One region of the Corynebacterium sp. USCH3 genome, then DNA from elsewhere that is predicted to be linked to it. Evidence: predicted binding sites of a transcription regulator. Region 1 holds the regulator's gene; each other region holds the start of a gene.
What was found. The regulator LexA, encoded in region 1, represses DNA repair genes until DNA is damaged. The targets are predictions, from matches to a motif close to CGAACANNTGTTCG.

Region 1 (5,346 bases):
CGACACCGTCGCCGACCGGCTCAGCGGCCGGGCCACCACGGTCGAGGGCAATGCACGTCAGGTGCTTGAGGCGACGGTCGCCATCGCCCGTGACCGGGCCTGGGCCAAGAAGGTCCGCAAGTCGGTCAACGCGGGGCAGACGAACCTCTACGCGGTCAAACAGGCCACCGACGACTTCGTCGAGATGTTCCTCAAGGCTGGCGGGGTGATGGCGGAACGTGTCACCGACCTCATGGACGTCCGTGACCGCGTCATCGCCGAGCTGCGTGGTGAACCTGAGCCGGGCATTCCCGACGTCGACTCGCCTCACGTCCTCTTCGCCGATGACCTGGCACCGGCGGACACAGCGACGCTGGACCCCGAGCTGATCATCGCCGTGGTCACTGAGAAGGGCGGGGCGACCAGCCATACCGCGATCATCGCCCGTCAGCTCGACATCCCCTGTGTCGTCGCGGTTGGGACGCAGTTGCGCAGCATCCCGGCGGACACCGAGGTCCTGATTGACGCAGCCTCCGGCACGGTGGAGACGGGGGTCGATCCCTCGGATGTCGACCGGAGGGTCACGGCGGCCGCGGAACTGGCATCGAAGGTCCGCGGCTGGCACGGCCCCGCAGAGACCCGGGACGGGCACCGCGTCCAGCTGCTCGCCAACGTGCAGGACGGTGCGGCGGCGCGCCAGGCGGCGGAATCGGTCGCTGAAGGTATCGGCCTCTTCCGGACCGAGCTCGGTTTTCTCAGCGAGACCACCGAACCCTCGGTGGAGGAGCAGGCGGAGCGCTACGCAGAGGTGCTGAGCGCCTTCCCGGAGGGAAAGGTCGTGGTCCGTACCCTTGATGCGGGGTCCGACAAGCCGGTGCCCTACGTGATGGCGGAGACGGAGGAGAATCCTGCGCTGGGCGTGCGCGGGCTCCGGATCGCCCGGACTAACCAGGAACTCCTGGAGCGTCAGCTCGACGGTATCGCCTTGGCTCTGAAGAAGTCGGGGCGTGACCAGTCGACGGCACAGACCTGGGTCATGGCGCCGATGGTGGCGACTGTCTACGAGGCGCAGTGGTTCGCTGAACTGTGTCACGAGCGGGGGCTCGTCGCCGGGGCGATGATCGAGGTCCCCGCCGCGGCGCTGATGGCCGACAAGATGATGCCGTACCTGGACTTCGTGTCCATCGGCACGAACGACCTTACCCAGTACACGATGGCTGCCGACCGAATGTCGGCCTCTCTCGCACATCTCACGGACCCCTGGCAACCTGCGGTTCTGCGACTGGTGCACACCACCTGCCGTGCCGGCGCGGTCACCAGGACAGCGGTCGGCGTCTGCGGTGAGGCGGCGGCTGATCCCCTGCTGGCCTGTGTGCTGGCAGGACTCGGAGTGACGTCGCTGTCGGCCGCTCCTCCGGCACTGGCCGCAGTCGGAGCTCAGTTGGGTGAGGTTGATTTCGCGGTCTGCCGTGAAATGGCTGCGGCCGCACTTGACGCAGACGGAGCAGAGGAGGCGAAGGCGGCTGCGGCCGCCGTTCTCGGACTCTAGTACCACCCCGGGGCAACAAACACGACCGCACGAGTCGCCCGGGGCGACGGAGGGCGCCGGGACTGCGGTCAGATCTTGCGGAGTACGGCGACGACCCGGCCGAGGATGTCGGCGTTATCGCCCGGGATGGGTTCGAACAGGTCATTGTGGGGGAGGAGCCAGACCCCCGAACCGTCCTTCTGGAACTCCTTGACCGTCGCTTCCCCGTCGATCATCGCCGCGACGAAGTCGCCGAGCTCGGCGACTTTCTGTGAGCGCACGGCCACCCAGTCGCCGTTGAAGATACCTGCGTCCCGCATCGACTCACCGACCACCTGGAGGAGGAACAGCTCACCTCCGCCGACCAGTTCCTGCGGCAGCGGGAAATGCGCTTCCACGTGCTCTTCAGCCAGGATCGGGGATCCTGCGGCGATCTGACCGACCACGGGGACGAACGAGGGGGACGGCATGCCCGCCGGGCCCGGGGCGGCAGGCTTCGGCCCGGGACGGGTCGGGGTGTCGTCATCGAAGTCCCTGATGTCGACGGCACGTGGCTTGTTGTCCTCGCGCCGGAGATACCCTTTCCTCTCGAGTTCCCGCAGGTGGTAGGACACCGACGACGTGGAGTTGAGCCCCACCGCGTCGCAGATCTCGCGGATGCTCGGCGGGTAGCCGCGGAACCTTGTGGCGTCCTTGATCACGTCCATGATCCGGCGCTGCCGCTCCGAGAGCTTCTCCCTGCCCTTGTCGTCTCCCGATGCGCTGCTGGTGGAGGGGGAGGACCGCTTCCGGCCTCCCGGCGCCGCCCCGCTGGAGGAATTCTGTTTCTCTGACATCTGACCCACTCCTGGTCTTGTTGTACCGGTCGTAGTTTCGACCCTACATCACCGGACCGACATCGTTCATCAAGGTGTTCGATAACGCCGAGGTTTTTGTGGACAACATCGAACACCCGTGCTAGCGTCGGCAGCATCAAGAGTTGTTCGAACACACGGACGAAGATTGCGGCTACGGTGAGCGACGGTGTCCGGCCGCGCTGCTGTCATGGTCCTATCATATTCCGCGAATCAGGTTCACTACCACGGAAAGAGGGTTGTCATGAGCACTACGTCGGTCCGGCGCCGGAGCGTCGTCCATCGTCCCGTCTACCGCCGTCCGCAGTGGTCGGCCGTCGACGAGGCCAGTCGATCGAACACCTGGGGCCACGGCGCCACACGTCACCCGTCCGCCGTCCAGGTCGCCCGGCGTGCCCACTCCCAGGGTCGTGAGGAACGTCCGTTCGAGTCTGTCCCGCGGAGGCTCCGGATGCGCAGACGGATGTCCTCTGTCGTCGGTTCGCCCGGTGTCACGCTGCTGTCACTGGCGTCGCTGGTTCTCATGCTCGCCGCATCCCCGGCACTCACCGATCACGCCGTTGAACCGGTGACACCGAGTGGGACGGCGACGGTGACGGTGGACGACAGCGCCACCCTCGCCGACATCGCCCGGCAGCATGTTCCCGGCGCTTCGGTCGGTGACGCGGTGGCACGTATTGCGTCGCTCAACGATGTCACCGGGATCGGTGATGCGAGCGGACGGCCCTCGGGCGTGCCGTCGACCCGCGATGTCGTGGTTCCGGTGTACTGACCGGACAGTCATCGAGATGTGGCGCAACGGGTAGCATACGGGGCCGTAGTGTTTCGTCGACCGTCCCGAAGGAAGTCCCCTGTGCTCTGTCCCGCCTGCCGTTCCGAAGACTCCCGGGTCGTGGATTCACGTACGGTGGAATCCGGTTCCGCCATCCGACGACGTCGCGAGTGTGTTTCCTGCAAGACCAGGTTCACCACCCTCGAGCGGTCGGTGCTTCTGGTCACCAAGCGAAGCGGGGTGACCGAGGAATTCCGTCGGGACAAGGTCATCCGGGGTGTGGGGCGGGCGTGTCAGGGCCTCGAGGTCTCCACCGACGACCTCAAGATCCTCGCTCATGACGTTGAGCAGTCGCTGCGGGCTTCCCATGGTTCCCAGGTCGCCGCAGACGACATCGGACTGGCCATCCTCGAGCCACTCCGTAACCTCAATGAGGTGGCCTACCTGAGGTTCGCCTCCGTGTACAAGTCGTTCCGGTCCACGGAGGATTTCGAACGGGAGATCCGCGACCTCCGGGACCACCGGGGGAGCACGGCCGACTGAGTCAGCGGATCTTCGCCAGTGCCTTCGTCACGCGCGCTGCACTGGCAGGGCGGGACGTCCCGAGATGTTGGGCGTAGAGGGATACCCGAAGCTCTTCGACCAACCACTGGACGTCCTTGAACTGGGGGGACGCCGCCCGGCTCGCCGGCAGACGTTGCCTGGTCCGTTCGATGGCCTCCGTGCATTCCCTGACCTGGTCGTCGAGAGCCGCCTCCCGGTCCGGATCCGACTCCATCATCGACAGGCGGGATTTCATCGCCTCGACGTAACGCGGGATGTGACGCAGGTGCTCGACCCCGTTCTTCGCCACGCTGTGGGGCCCGAGGAAGAAGTCCAGTTGCCGCCTCATGTCCACGATGCCCTCGCCGTCCCAGGAGTCCAGCTCCTGCGACATATCCGACACCGCCAACGCCGCTGGAGCGACCGCAACCATCACCTGGCGGACGAGGCCCGGGCCACGTTCTCTGGCGGCTTCCACGGCTTCCTCACAGCGCTGCGGGTTCCGGATGACCGGCCCGTACCGTTGCAGGAGTTCCCGACAGGCCAGTACCCGGCTGTCGTCGACGAGCGCATCCGGCCCGCCGTGCGGATAGGTGTCCACCGCGACTCGTTGACGGAGTGGAAGGCCCTTCACCATCTGCTTGGCAGAGACCTGGCAGGCCGACACCATCATGTCCAGCACCGTCGAGAACTGCTGCCCCGCGGCGGCCTGCGCCGTGGGGAACGCCTTGAGGAGCACTCCGCCGCCACTGCCCGTGCCGGGGGTGACCAGCGCGGGGTAGGCTGAGGTCGTCTGTCCGTCGACGACGGTCTCCACCGATTCCGGGATCACGCCGATGCCGTCCACAGTCCAGCTGTCTGCCCGGGCGAGAACCCCCGCGTCGCCGGCCGGACGAGCAGTCTTTGACGACGCCCGCGTTGTGCTCCGGTGTGCTGCGGAATCGAGGGGACTTGGCTTCCCCTCTGCAGGCTGTCGGGACGACCTGGCTGTCGCGGAGGCGATGGACTGGGTGATCTCACCGGACAGCGACTCCTGCAATTCGCTGAGGTCCTTGGACGTCGCGATGATCTTGCCCCGTCGGTCCACCGCCGCGTAGGACATGCGTAGATGGGAGGGCACCCGGCCCCAGTCGAAGTCTGAGGCACTGATACCTGTTCCACCGAGCGACCGGAGGGCGTCGGCGAGGGCCTGGTCCACCGGCCCGTCGTAGGCGGTCATACGCTCCAGCGCGGCGCGCGCGAACTGTCCGGCAGGTACGACCGACGTCCTCAGCGGCTTCGGTAATGTCCTGATCAAGGCGACACACAGCTCCTCGCGCATGCCCGACACCAGCCATTGGGTGTCTGCGTCAGTCACGCTTGCCAGCAGGGGAAGCGGGACGCGCATGGTGATGCCGTCGGCGGGGTCACCGGGGCGGAAGACGTACGTCAGCTCGAACTCCATGGAACCTTGACGCCAGGAGTCCGGGAATTCCCGTGCTTCGGCCGCTCCGCCGTGAGAGCCGATCAATGCCTCAGGCGTCATGTCGAGCAGGTGCGGGTCCTTCTGTCTGGCCTTCTTCCACCAGGAGTCGAAGTGCCGGGCGGAGACGACGGTGGACGGCAGACGGTCTGCGTAGAACCCGTAGATCGTCTCGTCGTCGACGACGATGTCGCGTCGCCGGGCCTTG
Region 2 (5,346 bases), on a different contig from region 1:
ATTAAGGTGCCCCTGAACGCTCCTCAATGCTTCAGCGCGGTTCCCGGGGCGTGTTTTCCCGGGAGCTTCTCCACAGAGACAAGGACGACAAGGACCCCCATGGCGAACTACGACCTCTACACCGAACTCCAGCTCGACAAGGACATGCCGCCGTACGAGATGGCGGAGGTTCTCGGATCCCGAGCCGCTGACCTGCGGAACCAGGGGTACAGTGATGATTCCCCGGAACTCGACCAGGTGGAGACGGCCCGTGCGATCCTGGGCGACCCCTACAAGCGCGACACCTACGAGGCCGCCCTCTACGGTCCGGAGGACGACGTGGTGAACATCCGGTGGCTGCATGACCTGGCAGACTCCCGGACGCCTGGTCCTCTCGGTGCCCGGCCCGGGGTCATGGGTGGCTCCCCGTCCTTTGAGGCCTCCCCGTCCTCTGCGACGCCGGACGCGGAGGGCGGGCTCGAGCAGCCGGAGCCTGCCGGGCCTTCCGCCGACGTGACTCGCGCGCAGAGGGTCGACGACACCTACGCGTCGTCGGACGACCTGGAGGCGACGCGGGTGAACGCCGCGGTTCCGGAGGTCGGTCTCCCGTACTCCGTGTCCCCCGGTGACCAGACTCCCGGTGAGCTGACGTCCGGCGACCACCTGACTTACGGCGACGTGGCGTCCGGTGGTCCGGGTGAGCCCGACCGCGTCGTTCCGGACGCTGGCGCAGGTGCCGACCCCACCACCGGCGACGGGTCCGTTCACCAGGCGCCGACGCAGAACGCCTGGCAGCAGCCCACCCAGTTCTCCCAGCCCCAGCATCAGCAGCAGGGGCCGCGGCAGGAGGGGCCTTCTGCTCAGCTGGACATGAGCACCTGGGGTGTCGGAGGCCGCAGCCGCAGCGAGTCGAAGGTCTACCTCGCGATTCTCGCTGTCATCGTGGTGGGGATGATCTACCCGCTCATCGTTCTGCTCACCGCTGACCCGAATGACATGGGCTCCGGACTCTCGGTGCTGAAGGCTACGCTGTTCACCCTCGCCCACGTGGCGGCCTGGGTCAGCATCAACGAGATTGTCTGGGGAGTGCGGAAGATCGTGGCGCCGGACAAGCCGACGGAGAAGTAGGCCGCGCCATGCCGAGACCACGGTATGTGCACGCTGTGGTGACTCATCCGCTGATCGCCGCGGTCATCACGGTGCTGCTCTCGCTCGCGACGCTCGTGGGCCTGGCACTGCCGTGGGCACGGGCGGTCGTCGGCGCCGGTTCAGCGGACACCGGCGATGCCGACATGATGTTCCGGATCTCCGGTTTCGGCGTTGTGACGAGGGCGTTCGGTGCCCCTGCCTTCCGGGAGAACTGGGTCGAGCCGACGGTTCTCTCGATCGCGGTGGTGCTGCTTTTCCTTGCTCTGGTGAGCGCAGTGCTCATCGCGTTCACTGCGCTCCGGCGTATCGCCGCGGTGGTCGTGGCCGCCACCGGTGCAGGGTTCGCTGCGTATGCGGTCTACGGCCTGATGAGCGGGATGGGGCTCGTGGACCGGGTGTTCGACCACGATGCGGAAGGCGTGGGGGAGCAGGGGGCCGCCCTCATCCGGTCGGTCCTCGACTCGATCGCCACGTCGACGGGCCCCGGGGTGTTCGTCGTGCTGGTGACCGGCATGCTGCTGTTCGTGTTCGGCGGATACGTCGCCGCCCGGTCCGGATACCCGTGGCTGCCGACCGCTGCCCGTGACGCTGCTGACCGGTAGCGGTGCCATCACCACCGGCCCTGACACCGTCACGGTGTCAGGGTGCTGCGTGATAGTCGTCGTGACGTACGGCAGCGGTCACGGTGGGGTGTCGGTTTCGCGGAACTGTCGCCGTCGGCCATCGCCCGGGTGACGCCGGGTCGTGGGGTGGTCGTTGTGGACGGGACGTCGTTTCGGGTCCACGGTGGAAGGCGGGATCCAGTGGACCCGGCGTCCGGTTCCCCGGGGTGCCGCGACGGTCCACCACCGGTCTGCCTGTCCACGGGAGTCGTCCACCTGGGCGTGCATGCCAGGGGAGACGAGGGTCAGGTTGTCGAGGTCCGTCGCACCTCCGTGGCTCCATCCGTCGATGTGGTGGACGTGGCAGTGTGCGGGAGCGGCGTCGGAGCCCGGGGCGGAACTGATGCCTTCCTCTCCGACGAGCGCGAGGTACTGGTCGAGGTTCGCGAGTCGCCGGGACCGTCCGAAATTCAGCGTGCGTCCCTCGACGTCGAGGATCTGCAGGTAGGTTTCCACGGTGGAGGCGTCGTTGAGCAGCGTCGTCGCGGGGACGTGCGTGCCGACGTCGGTCAGTGCGGTGCCTGTCCGGTTGACGAGTTGCTCGACCGGCATGACGGCGACGATGGTGGTCGCTCCGCGGCCCGGGGTCAGTGCACGGCCACGCCCGTAGCCGGCGTGGACTGCCGCGGCAAGCGCGTCGTGCCGACGCTGCTCGGGCGTACGGTCGTCGACGGTGGTGTTGGCGGCGCCGTCGGCGCCGTCGGTGTCTGCGATCAGGTCGCCGGTCCTGGCGTAGTCCGCCATCAGTCGTTGCATGGACGCGGCGAGTTCCGGTGTGAGTGTCCCCCGGACCGGTGTCATGCCGTCCGCGCCCTGTCTCCCGAGTGTGAAGGACCGCATGCGCTGGTGGTCTTTCTCGGTGTAGGGCTCATCCACGCCGACGAGGTCGAGCAGGAAGGTGCGCAGTGCGTCGAGGACGTCCGGCCCCTGCTTCCTGCCGAGGTCGGCGATCGGTCCGTCGGCCGCTCGGGTGACATCCGCCTGGACGTCGGCGGGGAGTGCACGGATCTGCCGGTCCGCTTTCTCCACCCCTTCGGCGTCAAGACCTCCTTCGGCAACCAGCGCGGTCACCTGCGGCATGTGGTCCGCGTGTGGTGCGGCGGGGTCCGCACTCCAGGGGTCAGGTCGTTCGGCGATACGGGACCAGGCGGCGATCCGGCTACGTGCGTCCCGCACGGTCGTGGTGAGGATCCTGCTGACGGCGCGTGCCTGTCGCTGTGTACCGACGGGAAGCGCGGCCTGGTGGCTCTGCAGGAACGCGGCATCCGCCACCGTCAGCTTCTTGCGGCTGCGCTCCATCTCCGCGACAGCCCGCAGCCTGTCCTGCTCCTCGAGGCGTGACCAGGTGTCCGGGCCGTGTGCGATGATGTCCTCCACGGCGGAGTCCAGCCGGGACAGTGCCTCCAGGAGGTCCGCTGTGGAACCGACCGGTGGCAGCGGTGGATGTTGCTGCGACATCGTCTCCCCCTCCCGGTGAACATGTGTTCTCGTAGTCCCGCCCTACATACATCATCTCCGCGATGTCGACGATACCGTTCGAATGTTTGTTCGTCAAGACATTTTCGGTGCCGTCACTAGTGCTCCCTGGGACGGGACATGACAGAACGAGGCCAGCAGTGCCGTGGGGCACCCGGAAGGCGGCGGAACATGGACAGATGTCATCCGACCCCCGGCCGGACAACTCCGTGTCCCCGGCCCGACGCAGGTGTTGCGCCGGGCGCTTCGGCTACGACGCCACGGCGTGGGCGCCGTGAGCCGTCAGAACACCGTCAGAACACCGTCAGAACACCGTCAGAACTTCGTGAAGCGGGCGGTCAGGTTCTCCTCCAGCTGGGTCCAGCCGTTCGCCTCCTCGTCGAAGGGGGCGGTCGGCGTCGCCGCCGACGGCGACCCGAGCATGTAGGCGATGTAGTCCTGGAGACGGGGGTAGGCGAGAAGAACCTTGTTGACGCCGTCGTCCTGGGCCCAGTCGGCGGCGTCGGCGAGCAGCTCGTACGCCCGGCCGAGTTGCTCGGTGTCCACGACGTCCACGCCGGCGGCGATGTCGCCGTGCAGGCCGGTGAACCCGTAGACGTTGGACGGGTGGACGTCGACCTCGAGCTCGCCGGCGTTGGCGAGTGTCACCAGGTCACCCCAGGTCTCCATGTCGGCGAGGTCATGGTCCTTCGCGTCGACCATCCAGCGCACCAGGGAGCGTGCCGAGGTGAAGGTGTTGATCTCGCCGCGGTGGCCGAGGAAGACCGGGGAGCGGTTCCCCACGTAGCACCGCAGTGTGTAGACGGTGGTCCCGTCCACCGTGACCCGGATCGGGTCGATGCCGGCGTTGCCCCACGGGGTGGAGTCGTACGGGTCGTTGTCCGCGTCGCCGGTCTCGTCGGCGCCGTCTGCGGGGGAGGACGCGGCCGCCGATCCTGCCGGTCCGGTCACGTCCGCCTCGTCCAGCGAGGACGTGTCCGGGGCGTCCGGGGTGACCGCGGTCGCTGCGGCGTCCGCCGCGTCGATGCGTTCCTGGGCCTCCGCGACGAGGCGGTCGGCATCCTCCCCGAGGTCGGGGGTGACCAGGGCGGCGTCGACGGCGTCGAGCAGTTCCACCCAGTTGTCGCGCACCGTGTACCCCACGCTCGACCACTCGGCGAGCCCGTTCTCGCCGGCGTAGTGGTCCTGGCCCCGGCTGACGTTGGACAGTACGGAGTAGGACCGGAACCACCGGTTGATCCGGTCGATTCCGCACACCGTCCCGAAGGACCGCAGGACCTGGAAGGCGTTGGAGACCGTCCGGGTGTTCTCGAAGGAAGGACGGCCGGCGAGGTTGTCCGGCAGCTCGACGAGGTTGATCGTGCCACCCTTGCGGGGCGTCACCTTGGTCTCGGCACCGTCCATGAACGCCCGCCAGTCGGGGTGCGAAGCCAAGTCGTGTGCGGAGGACGCCGTGATGCAGGCAAGGAGCGCGGCGGGCGACTCGAACGCGAAAACCCCGGAGTCGTCGCCGAGGAATGCCTGCCACTGTTCGCCACGGGAGACCCAGCCCGGGGCCCAGAGCGTGTAGTACGTGCCGGCGGTTGTCTCGAGCTCGAGGGTGACGATTCCGTTGTCTGCCATGACGTCAGATTTTAGCGGGAAGGACGACCGTGGTCGATGACCGCACCACCGTGTGCGCCCGGCGGCGAGAACAACTCGGCCTTGAGTACGGGCGGCACCGTCGGTGGCGGGGCACCGAGGAACTGTTGGACGTTGTAGTCCGGGGCTGGTGGGGCGGTGGTGATCCGGGCGAGGCCGCGTCGGGCAGGCATGGGTGTTCTCCTCTGGTCAGGCGGTGGGGCGGTAGAAACCGAGGAACCCCATGCCGATGTTCTCTGTCCGGACCGGGTTGATCTGGACAGGGTCGCCGGCCTCGATCATCTGGCCGTCCCCGGTGACCATGGCGACGTGCCCGTCCCACACCACCAGGTCGCCGGGGGCGAGCTGGTCGGCGCTGACCCGGGTGCCGACGGCCTGCTGGTCGGCGGTGCGCGGAATGTCGACGCCCGCCTGCGCGTAGGCCCACTGGGTCAGCCCG
Region 3 (5,346 bases), on a different contig from region 1:
TCGACGGCGAAAGCTTCCCGCACCGTCCACTCACTCACCTGGGCACGCAGCCGCAGCGACGGCACCCGTCCTTCCGCGGCGAGGACGTCCCGTCGGCGCTCCCGCTCTGCCTCGTCAAGGTCCCGGCAGGTGCCGGGGTAGTGCCCGGGGACGACGTGCGGAGCGCGGGCGGCCTCGCGGACGTCCTTCCGGGAGCAGTAGCACTCGTAGACCAGGCCGTCCTCCTGCAGCCGTTCCAGTGCGACGGCGTACCGGTCGACCGTCCCTGACTGCCGCGCCACCGCCCCGTCCCAGGTCAGGCCCACCGACTCGAGGTCCTCCAGCTGACGGTCGGCGGACACCTCGGAGGAGCGGGACGCGTCGATGTCGTCGATGCGCAGGACGAACCCCCGTCCGGTCGTCCTCGCCCACGCCTCGGCGAGCACGGCGGTACGCAGGTTGCCGAGGTGCAGGTCGCCGCTGGGGCTGGGGGCGTAGCGGCCGTTGGCGCGGGGGCCGGACGAGTCAGTCATGGCGTTCAGGATAACCGGACGCTCCCAGGCAGCGTCCAGGGAACGGTTGTAGCGTGGGTGCCGTCCACCTATCCGTCACCAGGCGCATGGAGGCGCTGACATGGGATACTCTCACCAGAACCGATACGACGGCGCCCCGGACCCGGCGGCGCTGTGGAACCTCCTCGAGAACGTGCGGGGGTACCTCCCGTTCCAGGTTCCCTCCCCGGACCAGATCGAGCGGCCGCAGCGCCCGACACGCAGCGTGCACGCCGCGGTCCTCGACGTCCTCTCCCGCGGGCCCCGGCACGGGGGCCAGGTCGTCCGCGAAATCGCGGAGCAGGACGGCAGCGACGCCCCCGGCGCCGCGGACATCTACCCGGAGCTCCAGCTCCTCGTCGACGACGGGCTGGCCACCGTGGCGGAGTCGGACGGCCGTCGCACCTACACCCTGACCGACGCCGGACAGGCCGAGGCCAATGAGTCCGGGGGCTCCGAGGATGACGGCACCCAGACACCGTGGGACGCCTTCTCCCGGCTGTTCGACGGTCGTGGCGAGCTGCCGAAGTCCGGGGTGAAGCTGGGGCAGGCGGTGCACCAGATCGGCATCAGCGGCACCGAGGACCAGCGACGTCGTGCCACCGAGCTGCTCGACGAGACCCGCCGGAAGATCTACGGCATCCTCGCCGAGGACCACGGTGGCGACGACGACTGACCGGCACCTCCGCCGCCGCTACCGGCGCATCACCGCCTTCGGTGTGCGGCTGATGGTACAGATGTGGTGGTTCGAGCTGGTGCTGCCACGTCTCGGACTGCGCAGACTCAGCCAGCGTGGTCAGGAGCAGCGGCTCATCCGCGCCGCCGCGAGATTCCGCTCGCTGGCCCTCGGTCTCGGCGGGTTGATGATCAAGGTCGGCCAGTTCATGTCGACCCGGATCGACATCCTTCCTGCCGGTGTCACCGGTGAGCTCGCCGAACTGCAGGACAAGGTGCCGGCGGAGGGGTTCGCCGCCATGCGCCGGCTCGCGGAGTCCGAACTCGGGATGCCGCTCGACCACGCCTTCGAGGCGATCTCGTCGGAGCCCCTGGCCGCCGCGTCCCTGGGTCAGGCGTACAAGGCCCGGCTGCGGGCCACCGACGCCGCGGAGGCCGGTGTCACCGACGTCGTCGTGAAGATCCAGCGGCCGGGTATCGCCGACATCGTGGAGGTCGACCTGGCCGCGCTACGGCGCATCGCCGGCTGGCTGTCGCGGATCCGGTTCATCGCCGCCCGCGCCGACGTCCCCGCCCTGGTCGAGGAGTTCGCCCGCACCAGCTACGAGGAGATCGACTACCTGCACGAGGCGGCGGAGGCCGAAGCCTTCCGCACGGAGTTGTCCGGTGGCACGGACGCACCGCAGGTCGTGTGGGAACGCAGCGTCCGTCGCGTCCTCACGCTGCAGGACGTCACGGCGATCAAGATCAGCGACACCGCCGGCCTGTGTACGGCAGGCATCGACCCGTCGGACGTGGCAGAGCGACTCGCCGCGTCGATGTTCACCCAGCTCTTCGAGACCGGTCACTTCCACGCCGACCCCCACCCGGGGAACATCTTCGTCACTCCCACCGGTGGGAGAGGTGACTTCCGTCTGACCTTCATCGACTTCGGGATGACCGGCACCGTGGACGATGAACTCAAGGCGCACCTGCAGGACCTCGTCGTCGCCGTCGGCATGCAGGACGGGGCCGGCATGGTGGCCGCGATGAAGCAGCTCGGGGTACTGCTCCCGACCGCGGACACCGCGGAACTGCAGGTGGCGGTGACCGAGCTCTTCGCCCGCTTCGGCGGGATGGGGGTGATGGACCTGCAGCACGTCGACCCCCGGGAGTTCGAGGACTTCGCCCGGCGGTTCCGTGATGTCATCCGCTCGCTGCCGTTCCAGCTCCCGGAGAACTTCCTGCTGATCATGCGGGCGGTGTCGATGCTCTCCGGGCTGTGCTCCACCCTGGACCCCCGGTTCAACATCTGGGATTCGGTAGAGCCCTTCGCGGCGCGACTGATCCGGGAGCGGGCCGGTTCCTCGGCGAAGGACCTGGCACGTCGTGCGCTCACGACGACGGCGACCACGGCCCGGGTGCTCGGCCGCCTGCCCCGACGCCTGGACAACGCGATCACCATGATCGAGAGCGGCGACCTGTCCGTCAATACCCCGCAGGTCGAGCGGCAACTCAAACGTCTGGAACGTGCGGCGGTACGTGTCGTCGCCGCGATCATCTTCGTCGGACTGGTCATTGCCGGCGCGGTACTCCGCGGCAGCGTCCCGGCAGTCGGCACGGCCATGATGGTCGTCTCCGTCCTGCCGTTGCTCTACGCACTGGTCGGCGGTCGCGGGGCGGGCTGACCCCCCACGACCGTCGGTGGCCACGCCCACACGGCATCCGCCGCAGTGAATAGAACACACGTTCGATAAAGGACGTTCTTCCGGTTTTCGTGTCGGCCCTCTGCGATACAGTGTTCGTATCCGAGGAGGGGACACCATGACCAGCACCCACACCACCGAACCCACCACCGGCAAGACCTACACCACCCTGGCCAACCAGTACGCCGTGGCGGTCAACACCGCCGAACTCGACCTGGTGGCCTTTTTGACCACCATCCCAGAAGACACCCGTCACTCCACCGCCCTGGCCGTACGACGCAGAACACCGCGCGAAGCCCACCGCTACACCCACGCCGCCGACCTGGCGGCACGCATGCCCGACCTGTTCTCCTCCCTACGCACCGACGGGCGCTATTCGGTCGATCACCTGGATGCTATCTGGACCCGGATCAACCGGCACACCCGCGCCCTGGCCACCACCGGAGCACAGATACCCACCACCGTCGACGCTGTCGATGCCGCTGTCGCCCTGGGTGTGGCCAACTGGATCCAAAACACCGGCATCACCTGCCACACCGCCCTGGCCGACGTCACCGACGAAGTCCTGTGCCGAGTGGCCCCACTGATCGTGGAGACCACCGAGACACAAGAGGCCGGCGCTGTGTCGTTGACCCGCCGGGGCACCCGGCTGACCCTGGACTGCGGCAGTCAGCTCACCGCCGAGGCGGTGTGGTCGGCGATCAGCACCGCAGCCCTGGAGATCCGCCGGGAAACAATGACAGAGAAGACGGAGAGGACCCAGGTTGTCCCGCAGACCCCGTCAGCGCCGGTGATGGCCCACTGCCGTGGGCAGGTCGTCCTCAGCCTGCTCGGCGGACACCGTGACCAGTTGACCGTCACCGTGAACGCCTACCAGACCCACCCGGACCAGCCGTGCTACATCCTGGGCAGCGGATGGGCCAGCCCCACCACCGGCGCAGAACTCACCGCCCTGGCAACCCGGGTACGCGAACTGCCCGAGGCTGCGGAGATCCCCGATACCACCGCCTACCGGTTCACCACCGTGCAGAAAGCCTGGATCCAGGGCCGCGACGGGCACTGCCGCTTCCCCGGCTGCCTGGTGCCCGCTGACGGCTGCGAGCACGACCACCTGGTCAACTCCCCACACACCGACCCAGGAAGTGACGGGCCGACCAGTGTGGCCAACGGGATCAGTCTGTGCCGGACCCACCATATGCTGAAAACCGCCCGAGTCTGGCACCCCACCAGTCTGGATGACGCGGTCACACTGCACTGGGCCGGGCCCGGCGGGATACACACCACCACCGTCGCCGCCGGGCCACTGTCACCGGTGAGGCACCCCGACTGACCCCCGCCCCACAGGCAGGCGGGGCCCAGGCACACGTACTCGACGGTCACCACCCCTGACCGCCGAGCACACCAGCACGCCCGTAGTAACTCAGTCGACCTTGATGACGAGTTTCCCGAAGTTCCTGCCTTCGAGCATGCCGATGAAGGCGTCGGGGGCGTTGTCGAAGCCGTCGACGACCTGCTCCCGGTACGCGATCGACCCATCGGCGACCTTCGGCCCGATCTCAGCGAGGAACTGCGGGTAGTACTCCTCGGCGAACTCGGTCTGGATGAATCCACGGATCAGCAGACTCTGCGACAGGATGGTGCCCATCACCCGCGGCAGTCTGTCGCGCTCCCCCACACCGGTGGCGTTGTACTGGGCGACCAGGCCGCACACCGGCACGCGGGCGAACTTGTTCAGCAGCGGAAGAACGGCGTCCCATACCGCGCCGCCGACGTTCTCGTAGTACACGTCGACGCCGTCGGGGCAGGCCTCCGCGAGTTTCCCGGCGAAATCGGGGGCACGGTGGTCCACCACCGCATCGAAACCGAGCTCGTCACGGACGAAAGCGCACTTCTCCGGGCCTCCGGCAATACCGACGGCGCGGGCCCCGGCGAGTTGGGCGAGCTGCCCGACCATCGAGCCGACGGGGCCGGACGCCGCGGCGACGGCGACGGTCTCCCCCCTCTTCGGCTGGCCGATGACCTTCATCCCGGAGTAGGCCGTGAACCCGGGCATCCCCAGCACACCGAGGGCGGCTGTCGCCGGGGCACCGTGAGTCTGCAGGGTCCGGACGTGCGTCGCCGGGACCACGGCGTGGGTGCACCACCCGGTGTGCGCCTGGACGAGGTCGCCGACTTCGAAGTCGGGGTGACGCGAGACGGTCACCTCGGCGACGGTCTCCCCCGTCATGACTCCGTCGACGGGGACGGGCGCGGCGTAGGACTTCGCCGCACTCATCCGCCCCCGCATGTAGGGGTCCAGGGAGAGGTACTGCACCTTCAGTTCCAGTTCACCATCGCCGACCTGCGGCAACGTCACTTCCTCGGTGCGGAAGTTCTCCGCGGTCGGCGCCCCCTCCGGGCGGCTGGCGAGGACGATCTGGCGTGCGGTGGTCATGGAGGCATCTCCTTGATGGGGT

Region 2: PQI66_RS07555 (HNH endonuclease signature motif containing protein) is a predicted target of LexA. The motif match lies at 3,328-3,341, and genes of this name have one in related genera.
Region 3: PQI66_RS13685 (HNH endonuclease signature motif containing protein) is a predicted target of LexA. The motif match lies at 2,924-2,937, and genes of this name have one in related genera.

What each region holds. Positions count from the first base shown of each region.
Region 1 covers NZ_JAQPZT010000001.1:410,103-415,448, forward strand. Annotated here, with positions in the region: gene ptsP (phosphoenolpyruvate--protein phosphotransferase) at 1-1,528, shown strand, start outside; gene lexA (transcriptional repressor LexA) at 1,597-2,343, opposite strand; gene PQI66_RS01935 (hypothetical protein) at 2,606-3,133, shown strand; gene nrdR (transcriptional regulator NrdR) at 3,215-3,676, shown strand; gene hrpA (ATP-dependent RNA helicase HrpA) at 3,678-5,346, opposite strand, start outside.
Region 2 covers NZ_JAQPZT010000003.1:291,814-297,159, forward strand. Annotated here, with positions in the region: gene PQI66_RS07545 (hypothetical protein) at 100-1,107, shown strand; gene PQI66_RS07550 (hypothetical protein) at 1,116-1,730, shown strand; gene PQI66_RS07555 (HNH endonuclease signature motif containing protein) at 1,809-3,248, opposite strand; gene PQI66_RS07560 (hypothetical protein) at 3,582-4,889, opposite strand; gene PQI66_RS07565 (hypothetical protein) at 4,901-5,080, opposite strand; gene PQI66_RS07570 (C40 family peptidase) at 5,097-5,346, opposite strand, start outside.
Region 3 covers NZ_JAQPZT010000006.1:177,286-182,631, reverse strand. Annotated here, with positions in the region: gene gluQRS (tRNA glutamyl-Q(34) synthetase GluQRS) at 1-512, opposite strand, end outside; gene PQI66_RS13695 (PadR family transcriptional regulator) at 613-1,206, shown strand; gene PQI66_RS13690 (ABC1 kinase family protein) at 1,190-2,872, shown strand; gene PQI66_RS13685 (HNH endonuclease signature motif containing protein) at 3,009-4,220, shown strand; gene PQI66_RS13680 (NADP-dependent oxidoreductase) at 4,311-5,324, opposite strand.